Luteolibacter flavescens: one gene and its partner. The protein of the gene in region 2 binds, or shares a complex with, the protein of the main gene of each other region. Links are inferred from orthologs where the notes say so. Each region holds a gene or a part of one and is shown on either strand. Other genes may lie near its edges. The genes, in order: dapF and OKA04_RS08365.

Region 1 (3,166 bases), on a different replicon or contig from region 2:
GCCTCGACATGCTTAACGAGCCCCAGCCGGACCTACTGCTAATGCGCGAGGGCGGCCAGGCGAAGATCGATGCCGACGGCTACGTCTGCGGGGCACCGGAGTTGGTGGCGGAGATCGCCTCCAGTTCGGCCGCCTATGACCTTCATCAGAAAAAGCGGGCCTATCTCCGGGCTGGCGCTCTGGAGTATCTGGTGTGGATCGTGGCCGAAAAGCGCGTCGTCTGGTGGCAACTCCAAGGAGACGAGTTCGTCGAGATTGCCCCTGCAGCGGATGGATCGCTGGAAAGCCCGAATTTCCCCGGACTGGTCATTGATGTAGAGGCATTAGTCGCCGGGGACTTTGCGAAAGCCTTGGCCCGGCTTGCCTGAGTCTTCCTCCGCGCTTGTCAGGGACCTACAGGCGGACAAGTCTCCGCGCGCCCATGAATCGCATCGACGCCGCCTTTGACCGGCTCCGCTCGGAAGGAAAGAAAGCCTTCGTCGCCTATGTCGCCGCTGGCGACCCGTCCTTCGAGGCCTCGCTGGAGGTGATCAAGGCCCTCGCCGACGCCGGATCGGACGTGATCGAGCTGGGACTGCCGTTCTCCGATCCTCTTGCAGACGGCATCGTGAACCAGATGGCCGCGGATCGCGCGCTGAAGGCCGGCATGACCACGGCGCGCTCGCTGGAGCTGATCCGCAAGTTTCGCGAGACGCACCAGACGCCGATCGTGCTCTTCACCTACCTGAACCCGATTTTCAACTACGGCTTCGATAAATTCCACGCCGATGCCGCCGCCGCCGGTGCGGATGGCATCCTGCTGCTGGACCTGCCACCGGACGAGGCCCGGGAAAATGACGACCTCGCCCGCGGCGAAGGCCTGAATCACATCCGCCTGATCGCCCCGACCACCCCGGAGGACCGCATGAAGCTGCTGGCAGAGAGCGCCGAGGGCTTCATCTATGCGCTCTCCCGCACCGGCGTGACCGGTGCCCACGGAGCCCCCTCCGAAGGCCTCAGCGAGCTGGTCGCGAAGATCCGCAAGGACGCGAAGGTGCCGGTCTGCGTCGGCTTTGGCATCACCACGCCGGATCAGGCGACCATGGTTGCGAAAGCGGCGGACGGGGTGATTGTCGGCTCGGCCATCGTGAAACAAGTCGAGCTCAATCCCGACCGCGCCGCCGGAGCCGTGCGGGACTTCGTCACCCCGCTCATCGCCGCGACGAAGGCGGTGTGAAGGATCTCAGATCCAAAATTTCAAATTTCACATTCAGATCTCCCATGCTCCTGCATTTCTACAAGATGAACGGTGCCGGCAACGACTTCGTTGTCGTCGATAACCGCGACCTCTCCCTCTCGCTGACGAAGGACCAGATCGAGCACCTCTGCGACCGCCATCGCGGCGTGGGCGCGGATGGCCTGCTGGCAGTCGAGCCCGCGGAGAACGGAGCCGATTTCAAATTCCGCTATTACAATGCCGACGGCGGCGAGGCCGAGATGTGCGGGAATGGTGCGCGCTGCTTCGGTCGCTTCACGGCGGCGCTCATGGAGGGTGAGCCGGAGCGCGTGACCTTCGAGACCATCGCCGGAACCCTCGCTGCGGAGTTGGTGGAGGATGACATCCGCATCGCCATGTCGGAGCCGAAGGACCTGAACCTCGACACGGGCGTGGAAATCCCAGGTCTCGAGGGAACCCTGCGCTTCATCAATACCGGCGTGCCACACGTCGTGGTCTTCGTCGCGGACCTGCCCGGCACCGAGGCGGTGCGGCACGGTGCGGCGATCCGTTACAACAAGGGCTTCGCCCCGGCCGGCACGAACGCCAATTTCGCCACCGTCCTCGCCCCCGGCCACATCGCCATCCGCACCTACGAGCGCGGCGTGGAAGACGAGACCCTCGCCTGCGGCACCGGCATGGTCGCCTGCGCGCTGATGCACCACCTGCTCGATGGCGCACCGTCGCCGATCAAGGTGGACGTGAAAGGCGGCGACACTCTGGAAATCGGTTTCGAAAAGACCGGCGAGACCACTTTCACGAACGTAACGCTCACGGGCCCAGGGGATTTCGTCTTCGAGGGCGACATTGAGATCTGAGCAAATTCCAGGACCGCCGATGCCATCGCTCATCCTCATCGGCGGTCCGAATGGCGCGGGGAAAACGACCTTCGCGAAAGAGATTCTTACGACCGACCTCAAGGGTCTGAGATTTTTGAATGCCGACGAGATCGCGCGCGGCCTATCACCCTTCGACCCGGATCGGGTGGCGCGAAAAGCTGGCAGAATCTTGCTGGGGGAGATCGCCGAGCTGACCCGCTCCCACGAGGATTTCGCCTTGGAGTCCACGCTTTCCGGTCGATCCCACGCTCACATCCTCCAGCGAGCCAAGGAGGCAGGTTACTCGATCACGCTACATTTTGTTTGGATTCCCAGCGCCAAGGTCTCGTTGGCCCGTGTCCGCCAGCGGGTCAAGAAAGGCGGTCATAACGTCCCCATCATCGATATCATGCGTCGTTATGACCGCATCATGAAGAATCTCATCGAACTTTACCTTCCCTTGGCGGATCGCTGGTGGATTTGGAGTTCCGTGGAACTTCGGTTTACTGCCTTGGCAAGTTCGGAAACCCACGCTATCTCTGACGTCGAGGCATTCCTCTCTGCTCCATGATCGCGCCTAGAGATCCCAAGCCACTGCGACCGATGAAAGCATCCGAGCTTTCCGAGGAAGGTCGGATGGCCCTCCGTGCCCAGCACCGGGCCGCGCGCAAGCTCAGGGCGGAGCACCGGCGGCTGGGTTTGCCCATCATCGTGTGGAAGAACGGCAAGGTCGTCGAGGAGCAGCCCTGACCTGATTTTCCGTGGCGAATCCGCCATCAGGGGTTGAAGAGCGCCGTGGGATGTTCATTCTCCGCCCGCAATGACCTTCCGAGGCACCTACACCGCGCTCATCACACCCTTCCGCGAAGACCGAGTCGATACGGCCGCTTTCAAAGCCCTGATCGACCGCCAAGTCGCCGCCGGGATCACGGGCATCGTGCCGGTCGGAACCACCGGTGAATCGCCCACCGTCGATACGGACGAGCACATCGAGATCATCCGCCTGGCCGTGGAATACGCCGCTGGCCGCTGCCAGGTCGTCGCCGGCACCGGCGCGAATGCGACCAAGGAGGCGATCGAGCTGACCCAGGCG
Region 2 (3,045 bases):
GGGTAGGCCGGGGGGGACCAGGTCGAGCATCTCTTCCTTGCTGCGGTAGATGAGGTTCCACTCCATCAGATACTCCATCCACGCCTTGCGAGGATTCGTGTCCGCCACGTTCGTGACGACGACGAGCCCGCCCGGATTCGCGATCGAGCAGAAGAACTCGACCAGACGCTTGCCGACGCGCTGGGAAAGGTAGTCGAAGAGACCGGCGCAGTACACCACGTCGTAGGCGGCGAGTTCCGGGTCGCCGCCCGGCTGGACGGCCGCCTTCAGGATCTGGTGGACGGAGCGCGGGATGAAGCGCAGGCGGGTATTCCGGCCTTCCTCCATCCGCACCTTGTCGAGGCGCTCGCGGGTGTACTCCAGCGTCTCCGGGTTGAAGTCCAAGAGGTCGAACTCGATCAGCTCGCTGGAGTCGTGCCCGCGCAGGAAGCGCAGGACTTCCTCGGCAGGGCCGCAGCCCAGGTTGAAGGCACGCGCGCGGCCCTTGCCGATGCGGCGGTTCGACTCGCGGTCGAGCATGTCCACCAGGTAGTCGATGCGGTTGCGGTGGGCCACCACCGGCTCGGTGTTCAGGATCGCGTAGTTCAGCATCTTCGCGAATGACGACGCACCCTCGTAGGGATCGCGCATCATCATGTTCACCATCTCGTAGTCGCCCGCGTAGCCGAGGGGCTTCACGTAGGTACGATAGACGAAGGGGGCGCAGAGCACGATGGGGTGCATCTCGCGGCGGACATACGACTTGTGCGAGGGCACTTCCTCCTCGTCGATCTGGCCTGCCACGGTCTCGAAATTCTCCATCGAGGGGATCATCTGCTCGAGGATCCGCTGCTGGACGCTGCTGAAAATCTCACGCTCCAGCTCGTCGCGCCGACGGGTCGCGGTGGAGCGGATGCCCACGTCGATGCTGCTGAGCCAGTGCTGCACGCCGGTGAGCGCGCTGGCCATGTCCGCCACGGCCACCTTGAAGGGGTCCTGCACGTGGTTCGCGGCCCGCCACTCTGACATGAAGGAGCTGAACTGCGCACCCAAGTCGGTCTCGCCATTGACGGCGGAAAGGAAGTCCACCTCCTGCCAGCCGTCCTCGAGATTCGCCTCGCAGACGATGACCAGGCCGGTGTTGAGGATGTTGCTCACCACGGCCTTGCCGCGGTAGATCAGCCTCTTGTTCGTGAGGATCCGGAAGTCGGAAAGGACTTCGGAGAGCTGGAGGATGCTGTAGGGATTATAAACCTCGAAAACCACCGAGTATCGGGTGAGGCGCAGCAGGTTCGCCTGCACCTCCAGTCCCTGGCTATTTCTGCATTTGATGACACTCTGCGACTGCTCCGGGGAAATCTCCATCAGCTCTTGTCTTTCTTGGAACCCACGTCATCGAAAACGGAACTACGGGGCAAGCTGAAGTATGCAGCCTGCAATACTTGCAGGGTACTATAGCTTCACATTGAAGAAATCGAGCATCACCTGCCGGTAGACATCGCGCTTGAACTCGGGCAACCAATCGAGGTCGAACTCCTCCGGAAGTATCCACCGGTAGGCTCCAAATTCACGCGGACGCTGGTTCACATCCACCTCCGGAGCATCCTCCCTCACAAGGCAATGATAGTAAGTCTGCTCCTGCCCGTGGCACCCGTGTTTGCGCATTTTCTTGAAGCGCACGTCCTCCGGGTAGAGATATCGGTAGCCGGTGCGGTAACCCAATAACTCATAGTGCGATGGGAGCAGGCCGATCTCCTCGCGCACCTCACGGAAGAGTGCCTGCTCCAAGGTCTCGCCATCGTCCACTCCGCCCTGCGGGAACTGCCATGCACCGGGGATGGTCCAGCGTTCACAGACGAGCAATTGACCCTGCGGCTTCACCATCAGCGCCGCGACATTTGGACGAAATCGGACCACGAGGCGCAACGTAGGATAAACAAATACCAAGCCTCAATCCTTAACTTCCCCTAAATAAGGTCCACACTCGCCAAACCCGCCGACCCGCGCCAAGCTCCCGCCATCATGAAAAAGACCGCCTTCCTCCACCTGCTCTCCGGACTGATGCTGCTCTCCGCCCCCCTCGCCCGTGCCCAGCAGGACGGCACCGCGAACCCTAACAGCGACCCCGCCAGCGAGGAAGCCGCGGAGAATGTCCAGGAGACCGACGACAACCGCCGCTTCTGGCAGGCGAGCCTGCCGGGCGGCCACTACATGGTGGCGCTCGACCGCATCTCCTCCATCAGCATGCACCAGTACCTGCTGGATGGCACCATGGTGGTGAACGAAATGATCATCGACACGAACGGCCGCAGCCTCGTGCGCTTCTACCACGTGACCACGTCGCTGGAGAACTCCGCCTCAGGCACCGCACGCCGCGTGGTGGAGCGCGGCAATGAACTACTCGACCGCGTGGGCCAGAAGACCGGCACCGACGTGAAGGAAATCGTGCAGAAGAACTACCCGAGCACCAGCCACGCCGGCATGGTGGAATTCCGCGTCCAGAGCGTCGCCGAGCTCGATGCCATCTACAAGAGCGTCAAGGGCGCCTGGGAGACCGGCAAGGGCCGCAAGGTCACGGTGAAGTGATCATTTCCGGGAGTGCCTACCCTGGGAGCGCCGGTCATCAGACCGGCCCGAAGCAGCTCTCAATGCCGACGGAGACCCTGTGCCATCGTGGTCCGCATCGCTCCGCGTGCGGCGAAGCGGTTCTGGCGGCGGGCTTTGCTTTGTGGCTCCGGGAATGGAGGCACCACCGGAAGCCTTCCTCGCATGGTGATAATGGCGGCGGGCATCACACACGGCTTCCCTACCGGCGCACCGCACGCGGAGCGATGCGGACCACGATAGCCTCACGTGCCCCCGGCTTTCAATAGCCACTTCGCCCGCCCATCCAAGCCGGCTGAAGCCAGCACTCCCGGCTCCGCCGATACTGGTGATCCCTGGGAGCGCGCGGCCACTGGCCCGCTTGGAAGGTTGGCGAACCCAGGGTAAAAGCCTCGGCAAACCCAAGGTGAAAGCCGCTCGCACGGAACCCCAAAAGGGCGCGCCTGTTAGATCACTTCGCCC

What was found.
Region 1: the proteins of OKA04_RS08365 (region 2) and dapF are in contact, whole or in part, in a solved structure (PDB 5YGU), measured with the Escherichia coli proteins. The link is inferred for Luteolibacter flavescens from one-to-one orthologs.

The regions. Positions count from the first base shown.
Region 1 is NZ_JAPDDS010000007.1:70,182-73,347, reverse strand. What follows is about bases 320-3,166. They hold dapF (diaminopimelate epimerase), read left to right. Parts: upstream 320-1,260; coding sequence 1,261-2,073; downstream 2,074-3,166. Other genes in these bases: dapA (4-hydroxy-tetrahydrodipicolinate synthase), read left to right, coding at 2,894-3,166; OKA04_RS13770 (hypothetical protein), read left to right, coding at 2,677-2,823; OKA04_RS13775 (ATPase), read left to right, coding at 2,063-2,644; trpA (tryptophan synthase subunit alpha), read left to right, coding at 422-1,216; OKA04_RS13790 (Uma2 family endonuclease), read left to right, coding at 320-368. Outside these bases: more of OKA04_RS13790, read left to right, coding at 1-319. UniProt on the Escherichia coli protein: Involved in the succinylase branch of the L-lysine biosynthesis and in the biosynthesis of the pentapeptide incorporated in the peptidoglycan moiety. Catalyzes the stereoinversion of LL-2,6-diaminopimelate (L,L-DAP) to meso-diaminopimelate (meso-DAP).
Region 2 is NZ_JAPDDS010000004.1:81,089-84,133, reverse strand. What follows is about bases 165-2,890. They hold OKA04_RS08365 (NUDIX domain-containing protein), read right to left. Parts: upstream 1,897-2,890; coding sequence 1,432-1,896; downstream 165-1,431. Other genes in these bases: OKA04_RS08360 (hypothetical protein), read left to right, coding at 2,002-2,565; OKA04_RS08370 (class I SAM-dependent methyltransferase), read right to left, coding at 165-1,344. Outside these bases: more of OKA04_RS08370, read right to left, coding at 1-164. UniProt on the Escherichia coli protein: Master regulator of 5'-end-dependent mRNA decay.